DNA from 2 places in the Faecalimonas umbilicata genome. Region 2 is predicted to be linked to the other one. Evidence: riboswitches for the same ligand, from Rfam matches in the RefSeq annotation. Region 2 holds a riboswitch; the other holds the start of a gene.

Region 1 (16,125 bases), 270 kb from region 2:
ATTTCAAAATCTTTGGATACAGTTTGATCTGAATCCGATGAGTGTGTTTTAGTGAGCTCAATTACAGCATGATAAAATATATAAGAATAAAAATGGAAAGAAAGGAGAGTATGGCGTAGTTTTATAGGAAATACACCATACGAGAAAGAAAATGGCAATTAGAAAGATTCGTGAAATGGGAGATGACGTGCTGACAAAAGTCTGCAAGGAAGTAGAAAAAGTAACCCCTCGTACAAAAGTGCTGATCGATGATATGTTTGATACAATGTATGATGCGATGGGAGTTGGACTTGCCGCACCACAGGTTGGAGTGTTAAAGAGAATCGTTACGATCGATGTGGGAGAAGGACCGATTCTCCTGATCAATCCGGAGATCATTGAGACTTCCGGAGAGCAGACCGGGGAAGAAGGATGCTTAAGTGTGCCAGGAAAATCCGGTGTGGTGACAAGGCCGAATTATGTCAAAGTGCGTGCATTTGACGAAGATATGAAAGAAATTGTACTTGAGGGAGAAGGACTTCTTGCCCGTGCATTCTGTCATGAGATCGATCATCTGGATGGGCATTTGTATGTAGAAAAAGTAGAAGGCGAACTGGAAGATATGTATTACGAAGAAGACTAGGAGGAAATGTGATGAGAGTCATTTTTATGGGAACACCGGAATTCTCGGTGGGGACATTGGAGACACTTGTAGAGGCAGGTCATGAAGTCGTGCTTGCGGTCACGCAGCCAGATAAGCCAAAAGGACGAGGAAAAGAGATGCAGTTTACTCCGGTAAAAGAGGCGGCTATCCGCCATCAGATTCCAGTGTATCAGCCGGTGAAAGTCCGTGAGAAAGCGTGTGTGGAAGTGTTGAAATCGTATGAGGCAGATGTCATTGTTGTCATTGCATTCGGACAGATCCTTCCAAAGAGCATCCTGGAGTTGACACCTTATGGGTGTATTAACGTACATGCATCACTGCTTCCAAAATACCGTGGGGCAGCGCCAATCCAGTGGGCAGTCATTGACGGAGAGAAGGTGTCAGGTGTGACAACGATGCAGATGGATGAGGGACTTGATACTGGTGATATGATCTTGAAAAAAGAAGTCATTTTGGATGAAAAAGAGACAGGTGGAAGCCTGCATGACAAGCTTGCAGAAGCGGGTGCGGCGCTGTGCGTAGAAACACTGAAAAGGCTGGAAGAAGGAACAGCTCCGGCTGAAAAGCAAGGGGAAACGACGACAGATTACGCAAAGATGCTGACAAAACAGATGGGAGAGATTGACTGGAAGCAGCCGGCAGAGAAGATTGAGCGTCTGATTCGAGGGTTGAATCCGTGGCCAAGCGCCTATACATACTGGAACCAGAAAGTTATGAAAATCTGGCTTGCAGATACTGAGGCGGATGAAAGCGGCGAAAAAGAGAAAATGGCGTCAGAGGAAGCAAAACATCCAGAACCTGGTACCATCACAGCAGTCGCAAAAGACAGGTTTTCCGTGCAGACAGGAGAAGGACTTCTGACTGTTTTGGAATTACAGATTCCGGGGAAAAAGAGAATGGATGCAGGAGCATTTTTAAGAGGATATCAGATCAAAGCGGGAGAAATCTTAGGATAGGAAGATCTTGGAGAGAGGAACTTGAGAAATTGATAAAGATTCTCTTAAAAAACTATAAAATAAAGTATTTCTAAGGGAAATTCGTATATAATGATTCTGACAGCTGTAAAAAGCAGCAGTTTACACGAAGAAGTCTTTATCAGATAGGAGCGAGAAAATGTATAGAGCATATTATCCAATGTATTTTGATCCAACATACCTGCTTGTGATTGTAGGAGTATTGCTCTGCATGCTTGCATCTGCAAGGGTGCGGACAACTTACGCCAAATATGAGCGGGTGAGAAATCATTCCGGGATGACCGGGAGAGATGCGGCAGAAAGGATTTTAAGGGGAGCAGGAATTTTTGATGTACGAATTGAACGGGTAAGCGGGCATCTGACGGATCACTATGATCCGAGGAATAAAGTGTTACGGCTGTCGGACAGTACGTATAGTTCAGCATCGGTTGCTGCAGTTGGTGTGGCAGCGCACGAGTGCGGACATGCCATCCAGCACGCGGTCGGATATGCACCTCTTAACATCCGAAGTGCACTTGTTCCAGTGGCAAACTTTGGATCGACTATCGCATGGCCGTTGATCGTTCTTGGACTTTTTATTTCCGGAAATTCTTCTAGTCTTCTGATCCAGATCGGAATTTTGGCATTTTCATTATCCGTATTGTTTCAGATTGTTACACTGCCGGTGGAGTTTAATGCATCTGGCAGGGCAATTCGGATTTTAGGAGAGAGCGGAATGCTCTATCCGGATGAGATCAGCGGTACAAAGAGAGTACTTGGTGCAGCAGCTTTGACGTATGTCGCGAGTGCTGCGTCAGCAATCTTACAGCTGATCCGTATCATATTGATCACAGGAGGAAGAGGAAATGGCGAAAATGACAGATGATAGGGAATTGATACTCGGTGTTCTTCTTGAAATTACAAGGGATGGAGTGTACAGCCATATCGCCATTCGAAATGTGCTGGAGAAATACCAGTATTTAGATAAAAAAGAGCGTGCCTTTATCACGAGAGTTGTGGAAGGAACGCTGGAGAGAATGATTGAGATCGATTATATTATCAATCAGTTCTCAAATGTGAAAGTAAATAAAATGAAGCCGGTCATCCGGACGATTCTTAGGAGCGCAGTCTATCAATTAAAATATATGGACGGCGTTCCTGATTCTGCTGTCTGCAATGAGGCAGTCAAGCTGGCGGAGAAAAAAGGGTTTCGTAGTCTAAAGGGATTTGTCAATGGGGTGTTGCGCACAATTGCAAGAAATATGGATCAGATCCGTTATCCGGAGAAAGAAAAAAATCCTGTATCATGGCTTTCCATTCATTATTCTATACCGGAATGGATGGTAAAACTGTGGCTTTCCGAGTATGGTGCGGAGACTGTTGAGAAGATGCTGAAAGGATTTCTGGAGGAACATCCGACAGTGATCCGCTGCAATCTTCGGAAACAGTCCGAAAAGGAGCTGACAGAGAGAATCCGGAAAGAAGGTGTGAAGGTGGAAGCACATCCATATCTTTCCTATGCAAAGAAAATTAGCGGATATGATCATCTTGGCGGGCTGGAGAGTTTCCGGGATGGAGCATTTCAGGTGCAGGATATCAGTTCTATGCTTGTTGCAGAGATTGCAGCTCCACAGAGAGGCGATCAGGTGATAGATGTCTGTGCGGCTCCGGGAGGGAAGTCTATGCACATTGCAGATTTGCTTGATGGCAGTGGCATGGTAGCAGCGAGAGATCTTACAGAATATAAAGTAGGACTCATCGAGGAAAACATCTGCCGGACTGGATTCCAAAATATAAGGGCAGAGCAGAAGGACGCTACCGTTTTTGATAAAGATTCTGAGCGGATAGCGGATATTGTAATCGCAGATCTTCCATGTTCTGGATTAGGGGTTCTGGCAAAAAAGACAGATCTGAAATATAAGATGACAAAGGAAGGGACAGAAAGTCTTGCAAAGCTCCAGAGGGAGATTCTTGGAGTAGTGAAAAATTATGTGAAGGAGGGCGGAGCGCTCGTATATAGTACATGTACGATCAATCCGGCAGAGAATCTGGAAAATGTGAGATGGTTTCTTGACAATAGTCCAGAATTTGAAGCAGAGGATATTACACCATTTCTCTGTGGAGAACTTCAAAAGGATGTCAAAGAAGGATGTCTTCAGCTTCTTCCAGGAGTCCATGACAGTGACGGATTTTTTATTGCAAAGTTCAGAAGGAAGAGAAAGTAAGAGGTAGTTATGAAACAGGAGAAAAAGGATATCGGATCTTTCCGGTTTGAAGAGTTGAAGGAAGAGATGACATCGATTGGAGAGAAAGCATTTCGCGCAAAACAGATTTATGAATGGCTGCATGTAAAGCTTGTGCGGTCTTTCGATGAGATGACAAACCTATCTAAACCACTCAGAGAAAAGCTTGCACGCCAGTATGAGATCCGGGAGGTGGAGATGCTTGACAGACAGGTGTCCGCAATGGATGGGACAAATAAGTTTTTGTTCCGATTAAGTGATGGACATGTGGTAGAGAGCGTACTCATGAAATATAAGCATGGCAATTCTGTTTGTATCTCCTCCCAGGTTGGCTGCAGGATGGGATGTCGGTTTTGTGCCTCGACGATCGGAGGACTTGAGCGAAATCTCACGCCGTCAGAAATGCTTGGGCAGATCTATCAGATTCAGAGAATTTCCGGTGAGCGTGTTGCAAATGTTGTAGTGATGGGAACTGGGGAACCGTTGGATAATTATGAAAATTTATTAAAGTTTATTCAGATGCTGACTGATGAGCACGGACTTCATATCAGTCAGAGAAATGTGACGGTTTCTACTTGTGGAATTGTGCCAAAGATGCTGGAGCTGGCAGAAGAGCATTTGCAGATTACATTGGCATTATCCCTTCATGGATCCACACAGGAAAAAAGAAAGAAACTGATGCCTGTGGCGAATAAGTATGAACTTTCTGAAGTGCTGGAAGCGTGTGATATATATTTTGCGAAGACAGGAAGAAGAATGACTTTCGAGTATAGTCTTGTTCATGGAGTGAATGATACCGAGGAAGATGCAAAAGAATTAAGTGCACTTCTTTCTCATAAAAACTGCCATATCAATCTGATTCCGGTCAACCCGATCAAAGAACGTGATTTTGAGCGACCGACAAGGGAGGCGGCTGAGAAATTTAAAAATAAACTTGAAAAAAGCGGAATAAATGTTACTATAAGAAGAGAAATGGGTTCTGACATTGATGGAGCCTGTGGACAACTAAGAAAGCGTTATGTTGAAACAAATGGAAGTAAAGGAGAACATCATGAAAACATTTTCTAAGACAGACGTGGGGAGAAAAAGGGAGACGAACCAGGATTATGTCTATGCCAGAACGAAACCGGTAGGAAAACTTCCAAATTTATTTGCAGTGGCTGATGGTATGGGGGGACATAATGCCGGAGATCGTGCATCCAAGTGTACCGTTGAGATATTGGAACGTGAAATAGAGGAGAGCACGGAGACCAATATCAAGGACATTATCCGACAGGCAATATATAAAGCAAACGAGAAGATCATTGAGATGGCAGAAAGGGACAGCAAGTTAGAAGGAATGGGGACGACGCTTGTTGTTGCCACGATTGTACATAACATGATTTATTTCGCAAATGTGGGGGACAGTCGACTTTATCTGATCAATCATACAATCACACAGTTGACTAAAGATCACTCCCTTGTAGAAGAGATGGTGCGCCTTGGGGGAATCAAGCCGGAGGAGGCAAGGAATCATCCGGATAAGAATATTATTACGCGTGCAATCGGAGCAAAAGAGGGAGTGGAACCAGATTTTTTCGAACACAGTCTGAAAAAAGGGGACATCATTTTGATGTGCTCGGATGGACTCAGCAATATGATAGAAGATGAAGAAATATTCCAGATTGTAAAGAGTGGAAGGGATGTTGTGGAGATTACAGAGGATCTGATCGAAACAGCAAATGAAAATGGCGGAAAAGATAATATAGGGGTTGTTGTGATTGAGCCATTGGCAGATGAGGTGAGTATATGTTAAATGAAGGAACCATGTTAAATGGCAGGTATGAGATCCTCGGCAAGATCGGCGCCGGGGGAATGGCAGATGTTTATAAAGGAAAAGACCATAAATTGAATCGCTTTATTGCGATAAAAGTGTTAAAGAAAGAATTTCATGAGGATGATTCATTTATTCAGAAATTTACAAGTGAAGCGCAGGCGGCAGGCGGTCTTATGCATCCAAATGTAGTAAATGTGTACGATGTTGGGGAAGATCAAGGTGCCAATTATATGGTCATGGAACTTGTGGAAGGAATTACACTGAAACAGTACATCCAGAAAAAGGGACGACTTTCCGCAAAAGAGGCAATCAGCATTACAATTCAGATGGCAAATGGAATTCAGGCGGCGCATAATAAGAATATTATCCACAGAGATATTAAGCCGCAGAATGTGATCATTTCCAAAGAAGGCAAAGTGAAAGTGACTGACTTTGGTATTGCAAAAGCAGCGAACTCAAACACTATGAGTTCTACCGTACTTGGATCGGTGCACTATACATCGCCGGAACAGGCAAGAGGAGCTGCAAGCGATGCAAGAAGTGACATTTATTCACTTGGTATTACAATGTATGAGATGGTGACGGGTCGACTTCCATTTGACGGGGATACTGCAGTTGCAGTTGCGGTAAAGCATCTTCAGGAAGAGATCGTATCTCCGGCGGAGTATGTGCCAGAGCTGCCGTATAGTTTGGAGCAGATTATCTTGAAATGTACACAGAAACGGCCCGAATTCCGTTATCCAGATGTGGCATCACTGGTACTTGATTTAAAACGTTCGCTCGTGGATCCGGAAGGAGACTTTGTGCGGATCAGAAGAGTACCGGGTTCCGATACGGTCATGTTATCAGAAGGAGAACTTCAGAAACTTCAGATGAATAATATATCTGCAAGACGATATGACGATTATGACGATGATGATTATGATGAAGAGCAGTATGATGATTATGACAATGACTATGATGATGACTATGACGATGACTACGATGATGAGTATGATCAGGACGATGATTATGACGAGGATGACTATGGAAGAGGAACATCTCGGAAAAGAAATGGAGATGTCAATCCGCGGATGAACAAGCTGATCAAGATTCTGATGATTGTCGTTGCAGTTCTGATTGCATTTTTCGTGATCATGATGGCAGGAAAGGCGGCAGGAATCTTTGGATCTGGTCTGGGATTTGTCACAGAAGATTCAAAAGATAAAGTAAAAGTGCCAAATGTTGTCGGTAAGACACAGGCAGATGCGATTGAGGCTCTGAACAAAGTAAATCTTGGATATGAACTTGTGGATGGCGGAGAGTCTGATAAATATGAAAAAGGCTATGTCATGGAACAGGGAACAAAAGCAGGTACAAAAATAGCGAAAAATACAAGAGTCAAGATTGTTGTAAGCAGTGGGAAGAAAAAAGAAGAAGTGACCATGCCGGATGTGAAGGGACTGAACCAGGATAAAGCACAGAAAGAACTGGAAAAGCTGGGACTGAAAGTTTCTGTCACCTATGAGTATAGTTCGATGTATACCGAGGGAGAGGTTATTTCCACAACTTACGAGCCGGGAACCAAGGTGGCAAAAGGTACAGAAGTAGGCATGCAGGTAAGTAAAGGCGAAGAGCCAATTGAGAAAGTGGCCGTACCGGAAATTACAGGAAAGACAGAAGTTGATGCGATTGCAGCTTTAGAAGCAGTTGGATTATATGCCGGGGACAGAAAGGAAGAGTACAGCGATGAACCGGCAGGGACTGTGATTTCCCAGGATATTGCAGGTGGAAATAAGATTGAAGTCGGAGGAAGTGTCGGTTATACAGTCAGCAAAGGAAAAGAAAAAGCAAAAATGCCGGCAGTGATCGGTCTTTCAGAGGCGGATGCAAAGGCACAACTTCAGGCAGCCGGATTGACACCGGTCATCTATCATGAGCCAAATGAAAATCAAAAAGGATCTGTATTTTATGCCAGTGCGAATACCGGGGATGAACTGGAAAAAGGAGCAACGGTTGAAATCTGGATCAGTGACGGTCCGGCAGAACAGCCGCCTACCGATGGAAATAACAATGGAAACACAGATCATAATGGCAGCGGAGATAACAATAGCGGCAGCACGGATGGAAATACCACTGGCCAGGAAGGAAATTCCGGGCATTAGTTTGAAGGAACAAAAGCGGTACAGTACTGTGTATTTGTGCCCGGAAGCCAGATAAATAAATGGATAAGGGAAAATTCATGCAGGGTAAGATTGTAAAAGGAATTGCCGGATTCTACTACGTTCATGTAGTAGGATTCGGTATTTATGAATGTAAGGCAAAAGGAAGTTTCAGAAAAGAGAAGAGAAAACCACTCGTCGGAGATAATGTAGAGATCGACTGCCTGAGTGAGGAAGAGAAGACGGGAAATATTATTCAGATTTTTCCAAGGAAAAACGAATTGATCCGTCCGGCAGTAGCAAATATCGATCAAGCACTTGTTGTCTTTGCAGTGACGGATCCAAAGCCACACTTCAATCTGTTAGACAGATTTTTGATCATGATGGAGACAAAAGGGATTCCGGCGGTGTTATGTTTCAATAAGCAGGATATTGCAACAGAAAAAGAGATTCAGGAATTGCAGGAAATTTACAGAAGGTGTGGCTATCAGATCCTTTTTACGAGTGCAAAAAAAGAGGAAAATATTGCGCTTGTAAAAGAGGTTTTAAAAGGAAAGACAACAACGGTAGCAGGACCTTCCGGAGTGGGCAAGTCTTCCTTGATCAATATTCTTCAGCCGGAGGCGAAGATGGAGACAAGGGAAATCAGCAAGAAGATTGCCCGCGGAAAGCATACGACAAGACATTCGGAACTGATTCCGATTGATGAGGATTCCTATATTATGGATACTCCGGGATTTAGTTCGCTGTATGTGAATGAATTTGAAAAAGAAGAATTGAAATATTATTTTCCGGAATTTACATATTATGAAGGAATGTGCAAATTCCAGGGATGCGACCATATTCATGAGCCGAAGTGTGCGGTCAAGGCAGCGGTGGAAGCTGGAGAGATCCACAAAGTGCGGTATCAGAATTATTTAGAGATGTATAAGGAATTACAGGAGAAGAGGAGATACTAACATGGAAATGATTTTGGCTCCGTCTATATTGGCGGCAGATTTTACAAAATTAGGGGAACAGATGAAAGAGACAGAGCGGGAAGGAGCACAGTACATTCATTTTGATGTGATGGACGGAAAGTTTGTGCCAAGTATTTCTTTTGGAATGCCGGTACTGGCATCCATCAGAAACGCAGTGGATCAGATTTTTGATGTGCATTTGATGATTGAAGAGCCAATTCGCTATGTAGAAGAATTTCAGAAAGCAGGGGCAGATATTATCACCGTTCACCTGGAGGCGTGCAGTGATGTGAAAGCGACACTGGAGAAAATCAAAGCATGTGGGGCGAAAGCGGCAATCTCAATCTGCCCGGACACACCGGTGGCAGAACTGGAGCCATATGTGGAATTGGTAGATATGGTATTGATCATGAGTGTACATCCTGGATTTGGAGGTCAGTCTTTCATCCCATCTTCTCTGGAGAAGATTCGAGAGACGAGAGCACTGCTTGATCGTGTCAACTCAACCGCAGATATTGAAGTGGATGGTGGAATCTATACAACGAATGTAAGAGAAGTGCTGGAAGCAGGGGCAAATGTGATTGTGGCAGGTTCTGCTATTTTCCGTGGAGATGCTGCAGAAAATACAAAAAATATGATGGAGATCTTAAGAGGTTATGAATAGACAACATGTTGTGATCATCAGCGGCGGCACAGTGGAAGAAAATCTTGCACTGGACATTTTAAAAAAACAATCGTCTGCATTTCTGATCGCGGTTGACCGGGGACTGGAATTTTTTTATAAGCACAAAATCAAGCCGGATTATATTGTAGGAGATTTTGACAGTATTGCACCTGAGATTATCGTCTGGTACAAGGAGTGGACAGAGATTCCTATCCGGGAGTTTAATCCGGTCAAGGATGCGTCAGATACAGAGATTGCCGTGCGATATGCAGTGGAGAGTGGATACGGAAATATCACGATTCTCGGAGGAACCGGAACGAGGCTGGATCATGTGATGGCGAACATTCAGGTTCTTTCAATTCCTGCACGGTCAGGAATTCCGGCAGAGATCATTGACGGACACAATCGGATCCGGGTCGTGGAACGAGAAGTACGGTTGAAAAAATCAGAGACCTATGGGGAATATTTCTCTTTATTTCCACTCGGAGGAGAAGTCCGACATCTCTATATTCGTGGAGCAAAATACCCATTGACAGATCACACTCTTGTTCCTTACGACAGCCTTTGTGTGAGTAATCAGATTGACGGGGAGGAAGCGGTCATTGCTTTTGGTGAAGGGATGGTCATTTTAATGGAAACAAGAGAAGAAATGTATCAATAAGTGAAAAAAGTAAAAAGTCACAAAAAGAAGAAAAAAAGAAAAAGGAACGCAGGGTGTCTATTGGCAAACCTGCACAGATATGATAGACTAAGATGTAAGAATGCATGTTCACAGAACTGCATCTGACAGCAGAAAAGAGATGCAACTCTGTGAAAGAAAATAGAGAAAGGCAGAAATCTTTATCAGACGAAGATTTCTGAATAGGGAAGGACAGAAATGAAATTAGGTATCGTTATTATTTGCCTGATTTCATGTATGTCCGTATAAGTCGTTAAAAGCCTTTAAATGCTGATAGCTAGAGCATTTAGCGGATTTTTGACTCGGATATAACTCCATATAAATTCATATAAGTTTTTGAAAAATGGCCCACTTTGTGGCCCACTATTTTTTGAATGATTTTATTAAAGTCCTAATACAGTAGAAATGATGGAAAGTTTTTAAGTGGCAAAATGTATGGTCTAAAAGGAGCAATTGTCATTGAATTTAAGACCGTGATATACAGCGACAAAAAATCGGAAAATATGTAAAGAGTAGTAGGAAGACTCATAAGGTACGATTAAAGAGAAAAAGGCCTCTTGATCATGAGGAAAAAATAAGGTAAAAAGCATTCTGTGATAAAGTATAAAGGCTTAGAGGAGAAAAGTATCTTCTAAGCTTTTTTTAATTAAGAAGCAGTTTGAACGTATGCTTTTGAATTAATAATAAGTATAGTAAAATTTGCACTGGAAGGAACAGAATATGGAATGCTTGTAGAAGGTGATTTTGGCAGAATGACTTTTCAATGAGATATTTGTCGTTTGAACGATAATTTGAATTTAATGAAATAATCGTAGATGGTAACTTACAAATGAGTAAACTATCAGTCGGTTTACTGATTTATCAGTTTACGATATATTATGAGATGAAAGGAGGGGACTTATGGATGCTATGAAAACAGGCTGTTTTATTGCAAGAAAAAGGAAGGAAAGAAATATGTCTCAAAGAGAACTGGCAGAATATTTACATATTACCGACAAGGCCATAAGTAAATGGGAACGAGGAGTTTCCCAAACAAAAGGATATTAAGAAATAACCTGTGTTTACCTGCTTGCAAATTATTGTATTTGACGAATGAGAAAAAACTTTCTATTGACAGAAATAATGTCAAATATTATAATTGTCTGTAATTGAATAACTATCTTCAGGGCAGGGTGCAATTCCCTACCGGTGGTACAGCCCACGAGCCGAAAGGCATGATTTGGTGAAATTCCAAAGCCGACAGTATAGTCTGGATGAAAGAAGATGAAAGTATATTTATGCTTTTTTGCGTGCTCTGAAATGATTTCGTATCGTTTCGGAGCATTTTATTTAATCGCATAAATCCTCTTTTGCATGTCTTGGATAGCTTTTATTCAAGGCATGTATTTTTTTGGAGGTGTAAAAATGAGCGATGCAGAATACATGAAATTAGCAATAGAATTGGCAAAAAAAGGTGCTGGCTATGTCAATCCTAATCCTATGGTTGGAGCAGTAATTGTAAAAGATAATCGGATTATAGGACAGGGATACCATGAAACTTTTGGTGGAATGCATGCTGAAAGAAATGCACTTAAAAATTGCAGGGAATCACCTATAGGATCAACACTTTATGTAACACTTGAACCATGCTGTCATTATGGAAAGACACCACCTTGTACAGAAATAATTATTGGCAGTGGCATTACAAGAGTAGTCGTTGGAACTTTAGACTGTAATCCTATTGTGTCTGGAAAAGGTGTAAAAATACTTGAGAAAAACAATATTCAAGTTGATGTGGGCATTTTAGAAAAAGAGTGCCAGCAGTTAATCAAAGTTTTTAGAAAATATGTTACAAAGCACATTCCCTATGTTTTTATGAAATATGCAATGACACTAGACGGAAAGATAGCAACTTATACAAATCAATCAAAATGGGTAAGTGGAGAAGAAGCGAGAAAACAGGTACATCAACTTCGGCATAAGGTTACTGCAATCATGGTAGGAGTCAATACTGTTATTCAAGATAATCCTTTACTGACATGCCGATTAGAGAATGGAAAAAATCCTATCCGTATCGTATGTGATACAAATTTAAGAACACCCATTACATCAAAAATTATAAAAACAGCGAATGATATTAAGACTTATATTGCTACTTCTTCTAGTGATGAAAGTAAGATAGGTCTTTATAGAAAATACGGTTGTGAAATTATTCATACAAAGAAAAAAGGTAATCATATTGACTTAATGAATTTAATGCAATGTTTAGGAAATATGCAGATAGATAGCCTGCTTTTAGAGGGCGGAAGTGCAATGAATTGGAGTGCTCTTGAACAACAAATTGTCGATGAGGTGCAAGTCTATATAGCACCCAAAATATTTGGTGGGAGTGCAAAAAGTCCTGTAAGCGGGCAAGGGGTTGCTTTTCCTGATGATGCCGTTATGCTTAAACCGTATGCTTTTTCTCAAGTAGGAAATGATTATCTCATAGAAAGTGAAGTGATTTATTCATGTTTACAGGAATAATAGAGGAAATCGGTAAAATAGAAAAAATACAGAAAGATATTTGTAACTGTAAACTATCCATTAAGGCTTCAAAAATATTAGAAGATATACATTTAGGGGATAGCATAGCAGTAAATGGCATTTGCCTTACAGTTACTTGTTTTAATCGCCAGTCTTTCACAGTTGATGTGATGAATGAAACATGGAATAGAACAGCTCTTAGTCTATTAAAACATGGAAGTTGTGTGAATTTAGAAAGAGCTATACCTATGAATGGCAGGTTGGGCGGTCATATTGTTACAGGGCATATTGATGGAACAGGCAGAATATCTTCTGTGCGTAGAGAGAAAAATGCTATGTGGTATCAAATCAATACGAAAAGAGAAATCTTAAATTTAATTGTCGAAAAAGGCTCGATTGCTATTGACGGTATTAGTCTTACTGTCGCAAAAGTATCGAAAACAGACTTTTTAGTATCCGTTATCCCACATACTTTAGAGCAAACAGTTCTCAAGGATAAACAAATTGGGAATATGGTTAATCTTGAAAATGATATATTAGGTAAATATGTGCAGAAACTCATAGACAACAGCAATAAAACGGAGTTATCGAAAGAGTTATTATGCCAATATGGATTTTAACAGAAAGGATAAAGGAATAATGAAATATCAAAAAATAAAAGCGGCATTGCAGGCGTTACAAGAGGGAAAACTTGTTTTGGTTATGGATGATAAAGAGAGAGAAAATGAGGGAGATTTGATTTGTTCGGCACAATCGGCTACAACAGAAAATGTTAATTTCATGGCGACTTATGCAAAAGGCTTAATCTGTATGCCTATGAGTGAAAGTCTAGCTAACCAACTTATGCTTTCCCCTATGGTTGAAAATAATACAGATAACCATGAAACTGCCTTTACGGTTTCTATTGATTATAAGGATACTACAACAGGTATTTCTGCCGAAGAAAGAGGATTGACGGCTCGTATGTGTGTGGTTGAGAATATAAATCCCTTTGATTTTCGTAGACCGGGGCACATGTTTCCTCTGATTGCAAAAAATGGAGGTGTTCTGGAAAGGAACGGACATACGGAAGCAACTGTTGACTTATTGAGGTTGGCAGGATTAAAAGAATGTGGCTTATGCTGTGAAATCATGAATGAAAACGGGAAAATGATGAGAACACCTGATTTAATTCAATTTTCTCAAACACACCATATACCTACCCTCACAATTAAAGAATTACAGGAATATAGAAAAGTATATGATATACTTGTAGAATGTGTTTCGATTGTAGAAATGCCCACAAAATACGGAAAATTCAAAGCACATTGTTATATCAACAAACTGAATGGAGAACATCATATTGCATTGGTTATGGGAAATTTGGATAATGGAAACGATGTGTTATGTCGTGTTCACTCAGAGTGCTTAACAGGAGATGTTTTTGGTTCTTTACGCTGTGATTGCGGACAGCAGTTAGATAAAGCTATGAAAATGATTGCAGAAAATGGTTCAGGTGTATTGCTTTATATGCGACAAGAAGGACGAGGTATCGGACTTGTCAATAAACTAAAAGCCTATCATTTGCAGGATAACGGTATGGATACCCTTGACGCTAACCTTGCATTAGGATTTCAAGGCGATTTAAGAGAATATTATATTGGAGCACAGATTTTAAGAGATTTGGGAATAAAATCATTGCATTTACTTACAAATAATCCTGATAAAGTTTATCAGTTAGAAGATTATGGAATGAGAATTTCAAGCAGAGTACCGATTGAAATAGAAGCAAATCCTTATGATAGTTTTTATTTGAAAACAAAGAAAGACCGAATGGGGCACATTTTGAATATGGAGGAAAAATAAATGAATACTTTTGAAGGCAATTTAGTGGCAGAAAATATTAAAATAGGTATTGTTGTAGCAAGGTTTAATGAGTTTATAACTTCAAAGCTATTAGCAGGAGCATTAGACAATTTGAAAAGAGAAAATGTTAGCGAAAAGGATATAGAGGTGGCTTGGGTTCCGGGAGCATTTGAAATACCGTTGATAGCGTCTAAAATGGCAAAAAGTAAAAAATATGATGCGATTATTTGTTTAGGGGCAGTTATTCGAGGCAGTACAAGCCATTATGATTATGTGTGTAGTGAGGTATCAAAGGGAATTGCCCAAATCAGTTTAAATACCGAAATACCTGTTATGTTCGGTGTTCTTACGACAGATACGATTGAACAGGCGATAGAACGAGCTGGTAGTAAAGCAGGAAATAAAGGCTCTGAATGTGCACAAGGAGCTATTGAAATGGTAAATTTAATTCGTACATTAGAGGTATAATTTGATTGGTAGATTAAAAGTTAGAGCGAAAAAGCATAATAGGCGAAGTGATCCATTCGCGGTGGCTGTCGAAGACATAGAGCCACGCCAGCTTGCTGGCGAGGGAATGGTTCACTTCGTCTGTGAGCGAGCCTATGGCGAGCGATTATCAAGCCCCCGTTATCTAACAGGGGGGTACTATTACAAAAGACAAGAGAAAAAATAAATACAAAACTGCTGATATGCAACGATTTATAAGGTTATAAGAACTTATTTCACTTCACACCATATTCTTTTTACCCGACAGGTCTAAAACAGCATATCAATAGAAAATAAATATAAGATACAAGGTGTATGCTCCTATGAGTATATGCCTTTTTTGATTGGAGGAATGAAGCATGAATGATATAGAATTTATTGAAACATTAAAGCAAAAGAGAAATGCCTGTGATTATTCTCAATCACGACTGGCACAGGAATTGCAAATTAGCAGGCAGAACTTAAATGAAATTGAAAACGGAAAAACAAAAGCCAGTAAAGAAATGAAACATATACTTTTACATTATCTTGATTATTGTAATTGTACACAGCCTTTCACTTTAACGATTGACTATCTGCGTGTTCGTTTTCCTACCACAGACGCATTGGAAATTATAAAAAATGTACTGGCAATGAAAAGCGAATATTTTATACATGAAGATTACGGAATGTTTGGTTATGAAGAACAGTATATCTATGGGGATATTAGTGTAAATGCTTCTAAAGATAGTTCTATGGGTGTTTTATTGGAATTAAGAGGTATGGGGTGTCGAAACTTGGAATATGTTTTACAGGCAAGAGGGATAGACTGGTATTACTTTTTAAGCAGTTGTATAGATTATCAAGGTGTTTTTAAACGCATAGATTTGGCGGTCAATGATATGGGCGGATTGCTGGATATAGAAATTCTAAGGGAACGTTATTATGCCAACAAGGTATGGAAACGTTCAAGAACCCATGAAGCAGTAGACAGCGGAAAATTATCGGGTACACATGGAGATACTGCAAAAACTTTTTATATCGGTTCAAAGAATAGTTCTATTTACTTTTGCTTGTATGAAAAAGAAAAGGAACAAAAAAGCAAAGGTATAAAAACAGACATTAAGAACCGATTTGAAATTCGTTTAAAAAGTGGAAAAGCAGAACAAACGATAGAACAACTTGTTTTTTCAAGAAATCCCGAACAGACCA
Region 2 (16,125 bases):
GCTTTTCTTGACGCATGGCTCACGGGCTTCCCTACTCTCAGTTCGGTCCGCATCACGTCTTCAGATTGAGAAGCGGATTTGCCAACTCCTCTCCTACTTCGCTTGCACCGGGCTTTCCATTCCCGGCTCCCGCTCTCCACACGTGTCCCCACAGTTCTGTTATATCATAGTACAGGAATTTCAACCTGTTGTCCATCGACTACGTCTTTCGACCTCGCCTTAGGCCCCGACTTACCCAGAGCAGATCAGCTTTACTCTGGAAACCTTAGATATTCGGCCGGAAGGATTCCCACCTTCCTCTCGCTACTCATTCCGGCATTCTCTCTTCTTAAAAGTCCACTGCTCCTTCCGGTACAGCTTCTTCCCTTTAAGAATGCTCCTCTACCAATTGATTACTCAATTCCACAGCTTCGGTAGTGTGTTTCAGCCCCGGACATTTTCGGCGCAGGACCTCTCGACTAGTGAGCTATTACGCACTCTTTGAATGTATGGCTGCTTCTGAGCCAACATCCTAGTTGTCTTCGAAATCCCACATCCTTTTCCACTTAACACACATTTTGGGACCTTAGCTGGTGGTCTGGGCTCTTTCCCTTTCGACTATCCAACTTATCTCGTATAGTCTGACTCCCATACATCATCTACGCGGCATTCGGAGTTTGATATTCTTCGGTAAGCTTTGACGCCCCCTAGGAAATTCAGTGCTCTACCTCCGCAAGACTCGTATGAGGCTAGCCCTAAAGCTATTTCGAGGAGAACCAGCTATCTCCGGGTTCGATTGGAATTTCTCCCCTATCCACACCTCATCCCCACCCTTTTCAACGGATGTGGGTTCGGTCCTCCATTGCCTTTTACGGCAACTTCAACCTGGACATGGATAGATCACCCGGTTTCGGGTCTACTCTGACTGACTTCACGCCCTGTTCAGACTTGGTTTCCCTTCGGCTCCAGACCTTCAGTCCTTAACCTTGCCAGCCAGCGTAACTCGCCGGACCGTTCTACAAAAAGTACGCGGTTCATCATATAAAGATGTTCCACAGCTTGTAAACATATGGTTTCAGGTTCTCTTTCACTCCCCTCCCGGGGTCCTTTTCACCTTTCCTTCACAGTACTATGCGCTATCGGTCACTAAGGAGTATTTAGCCTTACGGGGTGGTCCCCGCTCATTCCCACAAGGTTTCTCGTGTCTCGTGGTACTCTGGATCCTGCCGTGCTCGCTCGCCTTTCATGTACGGGGCTTTCACCCTCTCTGGCTGGCTTTCCCAAAACCATTCTACTAGGCTTACTCATCACTTACGCAGTCCGAACCCCGGAATGCACGCATCCCGGTTTGGGCTCTTCCGCTTTCGCTCGCCGCTACTCACAGAATCGATGTTTCTTTCTCTTCCTCCGGCTACTTAGATGTTTCAGTTCACCGGGTTCCCTTCTTAACGTTATGTATTGGCGTTAAGATGACGGAGGTTTGCTCCGCCGGGTTTCCCCATTCAGATATCTCCGGATCATTGGATATTTGCTCCTCCCCGAAGCTTTTCGCAGCTTATCACGTCTTTCATCGGCTCTTAGTGCCAAGGCATCCACCATACGCTCTTTCTAGCATAACCAACTTGCTTCGTCCACGGGTATGGACTTAGCTACACATATCTAGCGTGATATGCGTTGGCAATAGTTTGTTGTTTTTATTCGTTTTCTCGAATCAGTTCTCATTTCTGCTCTTGCAAGCTTCCATGATCACCTCGGATGTCTTGATATTTTTCTTATCATTTCATTTCTGTATGCGATTTTCAAGGTACATAAAGATGCGAGCGCCTGAAAAACGATTGTGTGTGACAAGCTTGCTTGTCTAAGCACGATTGCTTTTTCATGCATTGGCATGTAATGCCATGACCGAAGGAACGTAGTTCCTGAGGTTCGCATCTATTTTTTTGATATTGACTGTTTTATCAGTCATCAGAAAGCTAAATCTTTTCAGTTTTCTGATCACTGGTAAATCCAGTATCTTTTTTATAAATCTGGCAGCCACCTGCTCTCCCACACCGTCTCCAGTGCAGTACCATCGGCCGCTGAGGTCTTAACCATCGTGTTCGGGATGGGTACGGGTGTTTCCCCTCAGCGCATCGCCACCAGAAGCTTTTCGTTCTTTTCAGAACACTCATAACTAAACAATAGACTTTTTTCAATCCTTACTTCTTTCTTCCTTAGAAAGGAGGTGATCCAGCCGCACCTTCCGATACGGCTACCTTGTTACGACTTCACCCCAGTTATCGGTCCCACCTTCGGCAGCTCCCTCCTTGCGGTTGGGTCACTGACTTCGGGCGTTACTGACTCCCATGGTGTGACGGGCGGTGTGTACAAGACCCGGGAACGTATTCACCGCGACATTCTGATTCGCGATTACTAGCGATTCCAGCTTCATGTAGTCGAGTTGCAGACTACAATCCGAACTGAGACGTTATTTTTGGGATTTGCTCGGCCTCACGACTCTGCTTCCCTTTGTTTACGCCATTGTAGCACGTGTGTAGCCCTGCTCATAAGGGGCATGATGATTTGACGTCATCCCCACCTTCCTCCAGGTTATCCCTGGCAGTCTCTCCAGAGTGCCCGGCCTTGCCGCTGGCTACTGAAGATAGGGGTTGCGCTCGTTGCGGGACTTAACCCAACATCTCACGACACGAGCTGACGACAACCATGCACCACCTGTCTCCTCTGTCCCGAAGGAAAGCTCCGATTAAAGAGCGGTCAGAGGGATGTCAAGAGCAGGTAAGGTTCTTCGCGTTGCTTCGAATTAAACCACATGCTCCACCGCTTGTGCGGGTCCCCGTCAATTCCTTTGAGTTTCATTCTTGCGAACGTACTCCCCAGGTGGACTACTTATTGCGTTGGCTGCGGCACCGAAGAGCTTTGCTCCCCGACACCTAGTAGTCATCGTTTACGGCGTGGACTACCAGGGTATCTAATCCTGTTTGCTCCCCACGCTTTCGAGCCTCAACGTCAGTCATCGTCCAGCAAGCCGCCTTCGCCACTGGTGTTCCTCCTAATATCTACGCATTTCACCGCTACACTAGGAATTCCGCTTGCCTCTCCGACACTCTAGCTGCACAGTTTCCAAAGCAGTCCCGGGGTTGAGCCCCGGGCTTTCACTTCAGACTTGCACTGCCGTCTACGCTCCCTTTACACCCAGTAAATCCGGATAACGCTTGCCCCCTACGTATTACCGCGGCTGCTGGCACGTAGTTAGCCGGGGCTTCTTAGTCAGGTACCGTCATTTTCTTCCCTGCTGATAGAAGTTTACATACCGAAATACTTCATCCTTCACGCGGCGTCGCTGCATCAGGGTTTCCCCCATTGTGCAATATTCCCCACTGCTGCCTCCCGTAGGAGTTTGGGCCGTGTCTCAGTCCCAATGTGGCCGTTCACCCTCTCAGGCCGGCTACTGATCGTCGCCTTGGTGGGCCATTACCCCACCAACTAGCTAATCAGACGCGGGTCCATCTCATACCACCGGAGTTTTTCACACTCGATCATGCGATCACGTGTGCTTATGCGGTATTAGCAGTCATTTCTAACTGTTATCCCCCTGTATGAGGCAGGTTACCCACGCGTTACTCACCCGTCCGCCACTCAGTCACTTGAGCTTCCTTCCGAAGAATTCCATTCAAGTGCTTCGTTCGACTTGCATGTGTTAAGCACGCCGCCAGCGTTCATCCTGAGCCAGGATCAAACTCTCGTTAAAAGTGTTTGTTTCCAGTCAAGAATCACTACTAGCAATCCTATCCCTTTTACTGTTTTTAGGTTGACATTTCTGTCTGTTCTGAAATTTTCTCAATTGTTCGAAATTTTCAGGGTTGTGTTGTCTATTGTTTAATTATCAATGTTCTGTTTGTTTCGCTCTCTTGCGACAGCTATATTAGATTATCACATCTTTTTATCTTTGTCAACAACTTTTTCATCTTTTTTTGAAATCTTTTCTTTTCTACTTTCATAGCCTTTTTTCGATTCCATATCTCCGATGCTTTTTGTTGTTTTCCTGTCACACTATTGAGTGCTTTTTATATTAACATTTCCAACAGTACTTGTCAACTGTTTTTATTTTCAACATTTCAACTTCATACCGTCTTCACTTGTCAATTTTTCACCATGTCATCTATCTGTTGATACTTTATGGTAAACGGAGAAAGAGGGATTTGAACCCTCGCACCGCTATTAACGATCTACTCCCTTTCCAGGGGAGCCCCTTCAGCCACTTGGGTATTTCTCCAAAACGCCTTTCGTTCTTTTGGCATAAGAAAACCACCGATGATTGATTGGTGGTTTTCCTAACGCAGAGGGTGGGATTCGAACCCACGCGCCCTTTCGGACAAACGGTTTTCAAGACCGCCTCGTTATGACCACTTCGATACCTCTGCATCTATTAAGTTTTTGTCATCTCTTGAAGACAAGATGTATTCTATCACGGATATTTCCAACTGTCAACACTTTTTCTAAACTTTTTTTATTTTTTTATTTTTCGGGAATTTTTCTGCTAACATGAACCTTTAATCTCGCTGCCCTTCCGGCGATTTCAGGTATCATTTTTATATCTAAAAATCGCCTGGAAGTAAGTAATAAACCATTGTCCAACCGGATCCTCGCTATGTCAACTACCCACGACCTAAAGGTCATGGGATTGTAACTGCCCAGTCGTACGAACGACATACGTCTCCGACTTTTAACCCCAAAAGATATTGCTATCTAAAGTGGCGTTACATCATAGGGTGGTTGACAACACCCTTTACGGATAAGATATGCTCATCTGTAACTGTATCAGGTACTAAACTTCCCATGCCATACAGTAATAATGTCTTTACGATTAAGATTTTACGCAGTACACGAATTTCGTATTGCAATCTCATATCTTGTCAATGTACAAAAGAGTGCCTTGATGAGCAGCACATCGAACGGTTTTCTCTTTAAGAACTGCTACAGTCAGTGTAGTATATTTAACAACAATCAACAAGGCTCCTCCTGAGAAAAAGGCCTGCAATTTCCAGATCTTCCGGCGTTGTAATTTTTATATTTTCATAAGAACCGAAAACAAGCTTGACTGGATGTTCTGTCATTCTTTCGACAACCATCGCATCATCTGTCGCCTTCTCCCATCCACTCTGGATTAATTTTTCATAAGCAGTACGCACCAGTTTTGCATCAAATACCTGAGGTGTCTGCACTTGCCAGACATATGCCCTGTCCGGCGTCTGAACAGCATACTGATTCTGATCTGCAATTTTAATTGTATCTTTCACAGGCATACCTACGACACACGCCTGATCTCTCAAAACACATTCGTATGCCCGCTCTACCATTTCTTCATCCACAAACGGTCTTGCCCCATCATGGATGAACACAATTCCATCTTCCACATATTTTAATCCATGGTACACAGACTCATAGCGTTCTTTCCCTCCCGCCACTATCTGTACCACCTTGTCAAAACCATATTGTTGTACAATCTTTTCTCTGCAATAGTCTATTTCACGTTCTCCTGTGACAAGAACGATCTCATCAATATATCTGGACTCCTGGAATACATGCAAGCAATAATACAACACCGGCTTTCCTTCTAATTCTAAATACTGCTTCTGAATCGCCGTCCCCATCCGGCTTCCACTCCCGGCTGCCAACACGATCGCCGTACATTTTTTTTCTCGTTTGTCCTTTTTCTGCTTCATCTGGCATTGCACATCCTTTCCCGAATCTCTTTTCCCTACTGACAACCAGAGTCTACCGTTCTCCCAGTTTCAAATTCGGCACAGCATTTAGATCCCATCCATGTCTTGTTCCCGCCAGGTACTCATAATAAGCTGCAACTCCTATCATTGCTGCATTGTCCGTGCAGTAAATTGGTGATGGATGATAGAATTTGACTCCTTTCTTATCACACGCTTCCTGCATCGCAGCTCTGAGGGCGCTATTCGATGCTACCCCACCAGCAATCGCAAATTTTTTTAATCCAAACTCATCCACTGCTTTCATCGCATTTTCTACAAGTACATCTGTCACCGCTTTCTGGAAAGATGCTGCGATGTCCGCCTGAGAATAACTTTCCCCTTTCATCTGACAGCCATTGATATAATTCAATACCGCCGATTTCACACCACTGAAACTAAAATCATACGGCGAATCACTCATATGTGCTTTCGGAAAGACAATCGCTTCCGGATTTCCCTCCTTAGACAACTTATCTATCTTCGGTCCACCCGGATATCCAAGCCCAATTGCCCGCGCCACTTTATCAAATGCTTCGCCCGCGGCATCGTCTCTTGTTCTTCCGATAATTTCATAAGTTCCATAATCTTTCACACGAACCAGATGTGTATGTCCTCCCGATACTACAAGACATACAAATGGAGGCTCTAAGTCTTTATTTTCAATATAATTTGCAGAAATATGTCCCTCGATATGATGTACTCCCACCAAAGGAAGTCCTTTTGCATATGCAATCGCCTTAGCCTCTGCAACCCCGACAAGCAGCGCTCCTACAAGCCCCGGTCCATAAGTGACTCCGATTGCATCGATTTCATCCAATGTTACCCCTGCTTCTTTCAACGCTTCCTCAATCACCTGATTGATCTTCTCAATATGCTTTCTGGATGCAATCTCCGGAACAACCCCTCCATATAATTTATGTAATTCAATCTGTGATGAAATGACATTGGAGAGGATTTCTCTTCCTCCCCGCACGACTGCTGCCGCTGTCTCATCACAAGAACTTTCTATTGCCAGTATTGTGATTTCTTTTTCTTTCATCTTCTTACTCCTCTTCTGGAAAATCCAGTTCCACAGACATACTGTCGCTGCCGGCTTTTGCCTGCGGAAAAATTTTTTGCACTTCCTCTATAAAAAATTCCGGGCGCGTCAGAGACGGACTGTAATGTGTCAGCCACATTTCCTTTACCTCGGCCTCTTTTGCAAGCTGCGCCGCTTCGTAAAATGTCATATGCTTATATTCTACCGCCTTGCATGCCTTTTCTTTCTCCCCGTACATTCCTTCACAAATAAACAGATCGGAATGTTTCGCATTCACACGAATCGAGTCTGTCGGCCTTGTATCTGTCGTATAGGTAAGTTTGATTCCACGGCGCGGAGCACCCAGCACCATATCCGGGGTAAATACATTTCCTTCATGCTCAATCGTCTCACCTTTTTGCAAATGCTTCCAATATTGCTTTGGAATCGCATGATCCATCGCTCTTGTTACATCAAATTTTCCAGCACGGTCAATCTCCAGTGTATACCCGTAACAAAGCACATTATGATTGACACGAAACGCTTTCAGACGATATCCATTTAATTCAAAAGTCTGCTCTGGTCCTTCAATTTCTTTGTATATGATCGGAAATGGAAGTTCCGGCGCAATGACGCGAAGAGCGCTCACAACACGCTCAAGCCCTTTCGGTCCTATTAACGTCAACGGTTCTCTTCTGTCTGCATTTCCCATTGTAAGCAAAAGCCCCGGCAGTCCACTGATGTGATCTCCGTGATAATGAGTAAAACAAATCACATCAATCGGCTTAAAGCTCCAGCCTTTCTCTTTGATCGCAATCTGCGTCCCTTCTCCACAGTCGATCAGCAGACTACTTCCATTAAATCTCGTCATCAGAGCAGTCAGCCACCGATAAGGCAGTGGCATCATCCCGCCCGTTCCGAGAAGACAAACATCTAACATGTGATTCTCCTTCTATTATTTCTTCTCTACCGGAATCGAAAAGTCTGAAATCCATGCATCGTAACACTCTTCGCAGAGATCAAACTCGTGTACTTCGTTATCTTTTCCCGAGAAATATCCCCAGCGCTTCTCTACATGGAGGAAATCTGCCTCTCTGAGAATTTCTTTTCCACATTTGTTGCAAAATACTTTATCTAATTCCGTCGTCTCAACTTTTTTATATTGGCGCATACAATTCCTCCTATGAAAAATCCTTCTTTTTTCTTGTTGTCACGCCTTTATTATATTGATTTTTAAAACAGATTCCTAGCGGGAACTGTTTCCTTTTTTTCCATGTTCTTACAATGCCCCAACCCCTATTCAGATAGGTTCTTTTGCATAGTCAATCCATGTTCCATAGGTTCTTTATAATAATCCTTCCGCAGGGAAATCGTCTCGAATCCATACTTTGTATACAGGCACCTCGCAGCATCATTGCTTGCCCGCACTTCAAGAATCACATCCTTGATTCCTCTCTCAGCACAAACTTTCCATAAATGTTCCAACAAATTTCCTGCAATTCCTTTTCCACGCGCTTTGGGAGCCACCGCTATTTTCCCAATATCCGCACTATCCATCACCGCATAGACAATGCAATATCCGCAGATCTCCTCTGCTTCTTCTGCCACAAGGACAAAAAAATGCTCCAGCTCATATGCCTTTCTAATGTCCGCCATACTCCACCGATCGGATGGGCAAAAACATTGCTCCTCCAGCGCATATAGCGGCATGATGTCGGATTCTTTCATTCCTCGAATGATCATTTTCCCTGCTGCTCCTTCTCTTCTCGCTCTAAACGCTCGCGTTCCGCCTGTGACATTCTAAGATAATCCGGCTGATGATCCTCCGCACGTTCTATCTTTCCTTCTTTCCAATACTGAACTGCAAGTGTCCCAACAGCTGCTGCCCGCTGCCGATTCATATGAGATGGGGCAAATCTTACCGGAACATGCAAAAGTTGCTCTAACTGTTCTTTGTATACCGGAACACCGTCCCCTAAAAATGTCACCCGCTCTCCTCGTTCATTCAATTTCTCTGCAAGAGCTGATATTTCTATCGCCATCTGCGGCTCTTCTACTACAAATTCCTCCCGGAAACGATAAATTCCGGTATAAACCTGATTTCTCCTTGCATCCATGATTGGGCAGATCACCCCTTCATTTCCATATAAGTTATAAGCAAGTCCATCCACCGTAGGAATATGGATCAACGGCTTTTTTAACGCGAGTCCAAGTCCTTTCGCCGTCGCCGATCCAATTCGCAGCCCGGTAAAGGACCCAGGTCCTCCCGCCACTGCGATTGCATCAATCTCACCAAGATTCATCTCTGTCATTTTTACGATTTCATCCAGCATTGGAAGCAGCGTCTGTGAATGAGTCTTCTTATAATTCACTGTGTATTCCGCAATTGTCTGTTCTTCCTCTACAACTGCCACTGACGCCACCAAACCAGAACTGTCTAATGCCAATATCCGCATAGTTTCACTTCTTTCTTTTTCATTGTCTATCATCTGTTTTAGAAAGGTCACTATTTCTAACGCAACCTCTTTTCCAACTTCTTTTTTCTCTCGTTCCTATACTCCAAGTTCTCTTACCGTAATCCGTCGGAAATCAAACCCTTGATCCAGATCTTTCTCAATAGTAATCTCTGTCCGTCTCTGTGGCAAGATCTCTTCAATCAGATTTGACCACTCAATCAGAGATACTCCTTGACCATAGAAGTAATCTTCATATCCGATCTCTTCCATTTCCTCAATATCCCCAATCCGATATACGTCAAAATGATAAAACGGAAGCCTTCCCTCCTCATATACCTGTACGATTGTGAATGTCGGGCTGCTAATCGCCTCTTCAATCTGAAGCCCTCTTGCCAATCCCTGCGTAAATACAGTCTTCCCCACGCCCAGATCGCCAATCAGTGTATAGATCTCTCCTGCTTTTGCCAGTTCTCCGATTTTTTTCCCAAACTCAAACGTCTCCTTCGGACTTCTTGTCTCTATTACCATAGTTTTCCTTCCTTTTCCCTCTTACCGTACCTGACGGATCTTCACTTTCGCCGGCGCCATATGTGTTGAGATCATCTGCACAGCTGCTGTATACTGCTCTCCTAGCGCTTCCTTCGGAAAAACAAGCGCACGTACCCGCGTGATATAAAGAATCAATGTCCGGTTCGTAGAAACTGCCTTCTGAAATTCTTCCCATTTCACCTCTGTCTGCTGATCTTCCTGGGAAATGGTGATTCCTTCTTCGGTCAACTCATATGTGATTGGCTTTTGGAACATCGGCGTTGTCTTTACCTGCGCCTTCGCCTTTGACTTCAGTGTGAGAGGTGTCATAACAAGAAAAACTGCGGCAAAAAAGAAAAACATCATACCTGCGGTATAATCTCCCTGTGCCATCGCCCGGATTCCAAGTCCAAGTACAACAACTCCAAAAATCGCTCCGATCAGCCCACTGAGATGGCTGTATGTGTGATACAGCAAAAAGTCATACATTGCTCTCGGTGTCATCTGAACATCCATTTTCACTGACATTGCTTAATCCCTCCATTACTTTTTCTGTCTCATACGCAAAATGGTATGTTATAAAATTATAACATACCACCCTTTTCCTTACAATAACACTTGCCGGATTTTCTTATAGACAAAAAATACGATCAAAGATACCAAAATCCCTTTCAGCAAATTAAACGGTGCCACTGCAAAAAGGACAAAGGTCATCAGACCAGTGATCGCACCATTTACCTCTGTGCCCATCGATACCAGAGCATCCAAGGGCATCTCAAATGCTTTTGCATACACCGGAAGCAAAATATAAGCATTCAGAACACATCCGAGAATAGTCATGATCACAGTTCCAACTACCATCCCCGTCACCGCTCCACTCTTCGTACGCTTTTTCTGATAGATCAGCGCCGCTGGAACGCAGAATGCACATCCAATCAGGAAATTTGCTGCATCTCCGATCCCCATCGTCATCGTTCCTTTGATTGCAACATTTAGGATCACCTTGATCAATTCGATTAAAACCCCCGCAAACGGTCCCATCGAAAAACATCCGATCAACACTGGAACCTCACTGAAATCAATCTTATAGAACGCCGGTGCGAATGGGAGCGGAATCTCAAACTGCATCAAAATAATTGCAAGTGCCGATAACATCCCAATCTGAACAAGCGTCCTTGTGTTCACCTTTGTCTTCTCTGCTACATTTGTACTCATTTTTCTTCTCTCCTTCTTTTTCTAAAATTTAAAAGAAAGAAAATCTTCCGGAAATCTTTGATCAGCTTTCCTCCATACCCCAAAAGGTGAAAGAATTGCACCTACATTTCCTGCAAAGTAAAAATTCCCCCGAAATAACTTCCGGGGGAACTTTGATTCTCGCGCAAAAATCTATCCGCTATCACACGATCTGATTTGCGATCAAATGATTCTTCTCTCATCCAGACTATACTGTCGGTACTGGAATCTCACCAGTTCAGCCACCTGTTCCCAGGCAGGTCGCGGACTTTACCGCCGGTTGGGACTTGCACCCTACCCCGAAGAATTTTCCTATTCTTTTTCATATCGCCTATTATACGACGGTTTTAAAAATTGTGCAAGACCTATTTCCTTCTCCGTCTTCGTCTCTTCTTTCTGACCGCATCCACATATGCGATTCTTCCTACAAGTGCAACACCTCCGGCAAGCAATACTGCGAGTATTCCTTTTCCAATCGCGCCCAGTCCGCTTTTCGCTTCCGAAACTATCTGTTTCTGCTGATAGGTAACGGAAGGCGCTGCGTATCCCGGAAGATACTGCCGTTCAAGATCAACAAATACTTTGCCATCTTCCATCTTAAACTTTATTTTTTCTTCTTTTGGCACACAGTCCCACAGGTCTTTCTTTGTTACAATTTTCTCTTTTCCAATCTGATGTGTTCCTTTTGGCAGAACCTTTCGATACTCGTATTTCTCAAATGCCTGTTCCATAATTGCATTCCCAACAAGATGACGAAGTTCTTCTCCGGTCTGGTCTGTCCAGTCCGAAACCCCCATCACAATTTCCACAAGCCTCGTATCCTGACGTTTTGCAGTAGAGGAATAATTAAACCCTGCTCTTCCGCTGGAACCAGTTTTCAACCCATCTGTCCCTTTCAGACCATACTTTGCCCCTTCCAGAGAAATCTGATACGACTTAAAATGTTCTTCATACGGGGTACCTTCTTTCACTACAATTTCTGGAGAACTCGTATGTGTCAATATATCCGGGTAAGTCTTTACAAAATAACTGCACAGCAGTGCGTAATCTTGTGGGGAAGTCACATTATCTGCATCTGCCGGTAGATTTTTCGGAGCATACGGATACAGCAGGTCATTTGTGACACCAACACAATTGTAATAAGTAGTATGCGTCATCCCAATCTCTTTTGCTTTCTGATTCATCAGCGCTACAAATTTATCCGGATCCGGCTCCACTAAATCTGCAAGCATATACGTGGCTGCCGCCGAAGATGGGACAATGATCAGATCGATCAATTCTCCCACCGTATAGGTTGCTCCCATCTGCATCACATTGTTGCTGAGCACATACCTTCCGGCGATATCTACATACTTTTCATTCACCGCTACCTGCATGTCCTTTTCAAATTTTCCTTCCTCCATCGCATCATATGCGAGCAAAATTGTCATCAATTTTGTCATACTGGCCGGAGCCCAGGAAACATCTTTATTCTCCTCCCACAAAATCTGCCCGGTATGGATCTCTGTAATGATAGAACCTGCCGGCTGATAACGATCGTCCAACTGATAGCCACTTTCCCTCGCTACATCGATCGCACGTTTTCCGGATTTTTTCTTTTCTTCTTCCTCCACCTGCTGCGCTTCCACCTGCCCTGCAGGAAGCAGCACTGTCAAAAGCGCTATACACAGCGCGATTACCCAACTCCTTTTTTTCATCTGTTCTTCCCTCTCTTTTCTCAGTCCCACATCTGCGTGTATCTTTACTGTTTTACTCCTCTTCTTCCCATCCAAAAGAGCGTTTTACAGCCTTCTCCCAGCCATGAATTTTTTCTTCCCGTTCATTTTCCTTTAATTTTGGATAGAACACCTTATCAATCGCCCAATTCTTTCCGACGTCTTCTTTGTCCTTCCAGTATCCAACGGCCAGCCCGGCAAGATATGCCGCTCCCATTGCCGTTGTCTCTACGCATTCCGGTCGATTGACCGGGGCATTGCAGATATCCGCCTGTACCTGCATCAGAAAATCATTTGCACTGGCACCTCCGTCAACATTGAGTGTACTCAGCGAAATTCCCGAATCTGCCTGCATTGCATGCACAACGTCATTTACCTGATACGCAATAGACTCTAATGTCGCCCGGATAATATGATATCGATTCACACCTCTTGTCAATCCTACGATCGCACCTCTGGCATACTGATCCCAGTGCGGAGCTCCCAGCCCGGTAAATGCCGGCACGACGTAACAGCCGTTCGTGTCTTCCACTCTCTGGGCAAGATATTCCGAATCTTTCGCAGAATCTATCAGCTTCATCTCATCCCGCAGCCACTGGATCGCAGCTCCTGCTACAAATATAGAGCCTTCCAGTGCATACGTCACCTTACCATCCAGTCCCCATGCGATCGTCGTCACAAGACCGTGGTCAGAATACACCGGTTCTGTCCCTGTATTCATCAGAAGGAAACACCCGGTTCCATATGTATTTTTTGCTTCCCCTGCATGGAAACAGGTCTGCCCAAAAAGCGCTGCCTGTTGATCGCCTGCCGCTCCGCTGATTGGGATTTTCCCTCCAAAATAGCTTGCATCTGCATAGCCGTAGATTTCACTGGATGGACACACCTTTGGAAGCATACTTTTTGGAATCTGAAGCTCTTCTAATATATCATCATCCCATTTCAGCTCTTTGATGTTAAACAGCATAGTACGGGAAGCATTCGAATAATCGCTGACATGCACACGCCCTTTCGTAAGTTTCCAAATCAGCCATGTCTCCACTGTCCCAAACAGCAATTCTCCTTGCTCTGCCCGCTCTCGGGCCCCTTCGATGTGATCCAACATCCACTTTACCTTTGTCCCCGAAAAATAAGCATCGATCATCAGTCCCGTCTTCTCCCGGAATGATTCTGTAAGTCCCTTTTCTTTCAACTTATCACAGTACCTGGATGTTCTTCTGCACTGCCAGACGATTGCATGTCCGATCGGTTCCCCAGTCTTTTTGTCCCACACAATCGCAGTTTCCCTTTGATTGGTAATTCCAATCGCTGCAATATCTTCCGCAGTTGCTCCAATCTTTGTCATTGCTTCCACTGCCACTCCCAATTGGGAGGACCAGATCTCATTGGCATCATGCTCCACCCATCCTGGCTTCGGAAAATACTGTGTAAACTCCTTCTGTGCCATACTGCATATCTGTCCTTTTTCGTTAAAAAGAATACAGCGATTGCTTGTTGTCCCAGCATCCAGCGCCATTACATATTTCGCCATGCCGCTTCCTCCTTGTTCCTTTTTCTTCTAAATCCCTTTCATCGTTAACTGGATCCGCTTTTTCTGTACATCGACACTCATGACTTTGACATCGACAATGTCACCGACACTCACTGCCTCCAGTGGATGTTTGATAAATTTCTTATCGGTAATCTGCGAAATATGCACAAGTCCATCCTGATGTACTCCGATATCCACAAACACGCCGAAATCAATCACATTTCGTACGGTTCCTTTTAAGACCATCCCCTCCGTCAAATCTTTCATTTCCAGCACATCCGTTCTAAGAATTGGTTTTGGCATCTCCTCACGAGGATCTCTGCCCGGTTTCTCCAGTTCTTTTACAATATCCTGAAGGGTGATCTCTCCGATTCCAAGCTCTTCTGCCAGCTTCTTTTCATTTCTGATTGTTTTAGAAAGTCCCTGAAGTCCCCCTCTGCGGATCTCTTCCGTTGAAAATCCCTGCTGTTTTAAAAGTTTTTCCGCCGCCTCATAAGACTCCGGGTGAACGCTTGTCGCATCCAGCGGATTTTTCCCATCTGTAATCTTGAGAAATCCGGCACACTGTTCGAATGCTTTCGGTCCAAGCTTTGCAACTTTTAGCAGTTCCTTTCTTGACTGGAATTTCCCATGTTCCTCTCTGTACGCCACAATGTTTTTTGCGATTGCACTGCTGATTCCGGAAATATAAGAGAGAAGCGGTGCCGATGCAGTATTTAAATCTACTCCTACCCGGTTGACACAGGATTCTACCACTCCAGAAAGCGCCTCGCTCAATTTCTTCTGGTTCATATCATGCTGATATTGTCCGACACCGATTGACTTCGGATCAATCTTCACAAGTTCTGCAAGCGGATCCTGCAGCCTTCTAGCGATGGATGCCGCACTTCTCTGTCCCACATCAAAATTCGGAAATTCCTCTGTCGCCAGCTTGCTTGCAGAATAGACAGAAGCGCCCGCCTCATTGACGATCACATACTGTACTTTCTCCGGGATCTCCTTTAACAGTTCGACAAGGATCATCTCCGATTCCCGCGATGCCGTACCATTTCCGACAGAGATCAGCGTAATATGGTACTTGCGGATCAGCTTCTTTAACGTATCCTTTGCCGCCTGGATCTTCTGTGGTGTCGTCGGGGCAGTCGGATAGATTACCGTCGTATCTAGTACCTTTCCAGTCTCATCTACAACAGCCAACTTACATCCGGTCCGAAATGCCGGATCCCATCCAAGCACAACCTGTCCAACGATCGGCGGCTGCATTAGAAGTTGTTCCAGATTTTTTCCAAATACTGTGATGGCACTATCCTCTGCCTTTTCTGTCAGGCTACTCCGGATCTCCCGCTCAATTGCCGGAGCAATCAGTCGTTTGTAGCTGTCTTCTGCCACTTCTTTTAAATATTCTGACGTATATGGATTTTCGGAAACAATGATTTTCTTCTCAAGATACCGCAGAATCTTCTCCTCCGGCGCTTCAATCTTCACGTTCAGAATCTTTTCCTTCTCTCCACGATTCAGTGCAAGGATCCGGTGTCCTGCCAGCCTGCTGACTGGTTCTTCAAAAGAATAGTACATTTCGTAGACAGACTGCACACTATCATCTTTTGCCGAAGAAATCATCTTTCCTTCTTTCACCGTAAGATTCCGAATAAAACTCCGGTAATCTGCCTCATCAGAAACTGTCTCCGCAAGGATGTCTTTTGCACCTGCAATGGCCTCTTCCACTGTATGTACTTCTTTTTCTGCAGAAATATATTTTTGCGCCTCTTCTTCCAAAGGCTTTTGTATCTTTTGCAGCATCAGAAGTGTCGCCAGCGGTTCCAGTCCTTTCTCCTTTGCAATGGTCGCCCTTGTCCGCCTTTTTGGCCGATATGGTCGGTACAGATCTTCCACAGCAACAAGC

Evidence for each region. A riboswitch is a leader RNA that binds a small molecule or an ion and turns the genes downstream of it on or off. The one in region 2 is predicted to bind FMN.
Region 1: another riboswitch for FMN. It lies ahead of ribD (bifunctional diaminohydroxyphosphoribosylaminopyrimidine deaminase/5-amino-6-(5-phosphoribosylamino)uracil reductase RibD); the one in region 2 lies ahead of ACGG81_RS03225 (ECF transporter S component).

Annotation. Positions count from the first base shown of each region.
Region 1 is NZ_AP031411.1:907,074-923,198, forward strand. It holds gene priA (primosomal protein N') at 1-52, shown strand, start outside; gene def (peptide deformylase) at 152-622, shown strand; gene fmt (methionyl-tRNA formyltransferase) at 634-1,599, shown strand; gene ACGG81_RS04345 (zinc metallopeptidase) at 1,757-2,482, shown strand; gene rsmB (16S rRNA (cytosine(967)-C(5))-methyltransferase RsmB) at 2,463-3,821, shown strand; gene rlmN (23S rRNA (adenine(2503)-C(2))-methyltransferase RlmN) at 3,831-4,907, shown strand; gene ACGG81_RS04360 (Stp1/IreP family PP2C-type Ser/Thr phosphatase) at 4,891-5,634, shown strand; gene pknB (Stk1 family PASTA domain-containing Ser/Thr kinase) at 5,628-7,799, shown strand; gene rsgA (ribosome small subunit-dependent GTPase A) at 7,877-8,755, shown strand; gene rpe (ribulose-phosphate 3-epimerase) at 8,757-9,419, shown strand; gene ACGG81_RS04380 (thiamine diphosphokinase) at 9,412-10,080, shown strand; gene ACGG81_RS04385 (helix-turn-helix domain-containing protein) at 10,999-11,145, shown strand; FMN riboswitch at 11,253-11,367, shown strand; gene ribD (bifunctional diaminohydroxyphosphoribosylaminopyrimidine deaminase/5-amino-6-(5-phosphoribosylamino)uracil reductase RibD) at 11,503-12,603, shown strand; gene ribE (riboflavin synthase) at 12,588-13,223, shown strand; gene ACGG81_RS04400 (bifunctional 3,4-dihydroxy-2-butanone-4-phosphate synthase/GTP cyclohydrolase II) at 13,243-14,448, shown strand; gene ribE (6,7-dimethyl-8-ribityllumazine synthase) at 14,449-14,916, shown strand; gene ACGG81_RS04410 (XRE family transcriptional regulator) at 15,294-16,125, shown strand, end outside.
Region 2 is NZ_AP031411.1:641,438-657,562, reverse strand. It holds rRNA gene ACGG81_RS03290 (23S ribosomal RNA) at 1-1,598, opposite strand, end outside; rRNA gene rrf (5S ribosomal RNA) at 2,005-2,122, opposite strand; rRNA gene ACGG81_RS03280 (16S ribosomal RNA) at 2,197-3,727, opposite strand; tRNA gene ACGG81_RS03275 (tRNA-Ser) at 4,164-4,252, opposite strand; tRNA gene ACGG81_RS03270 (tRNA-Ser) at 4,315-4,400, opposite strand; gene ispD (2-C-methyl-D-erythritol 4-phosphate cytidylyltransferase) at 4,974-5,702, opposite strand; gene tsaD (tRNA (adenosine(37)-N6)-threonylcarbamoyltransferase complex transferase subunit TsaD) at 5,755-6,780, opposite strand; gene ACGG81_RS03255 (ribonuclease Z) at 6,785-7,699, opposite strand; gene ACGG81_RS03250 (hypothetical protein) at 7,715-7,930, opposite strand; gene rimI (ribosomal protein S18-alanine N-acetyltransferase) at 8,056-8,502, opposite strand; gene tsaB (tRNA (adenosine(37)-N6)-threonylcarbamoyltransferase complex dimerization subunit type 1 TsaB) at 8,499-9,215, opposite strand; gene tsaE (tRNA (adenosine(37)-N6)-threonylcarbamoyltransferase complex ATPase subunit type 1 TsaE) at 9,312-9,743, opposite strand; gene ACGG81_RS03230 (YcxB family protein) at 9,765-10,271, opposite strand; gene ACGG81_RS03225 (ECF transporter S component) at 10,350-10,958, opposite strand; FMN riboswitch at 11,164-11,287, opposite strand; gene ACGG81_RS03220 (DUF1958 domain-containing protein) at 11,342-12,673, opposite strand; gene glpK (glycerol kinase GlpK) at 12,726-14,222, opposite strand; gene ACGG81_RS03210 (Tex family protein) at 14,250-16,125, opposite strand, start outside.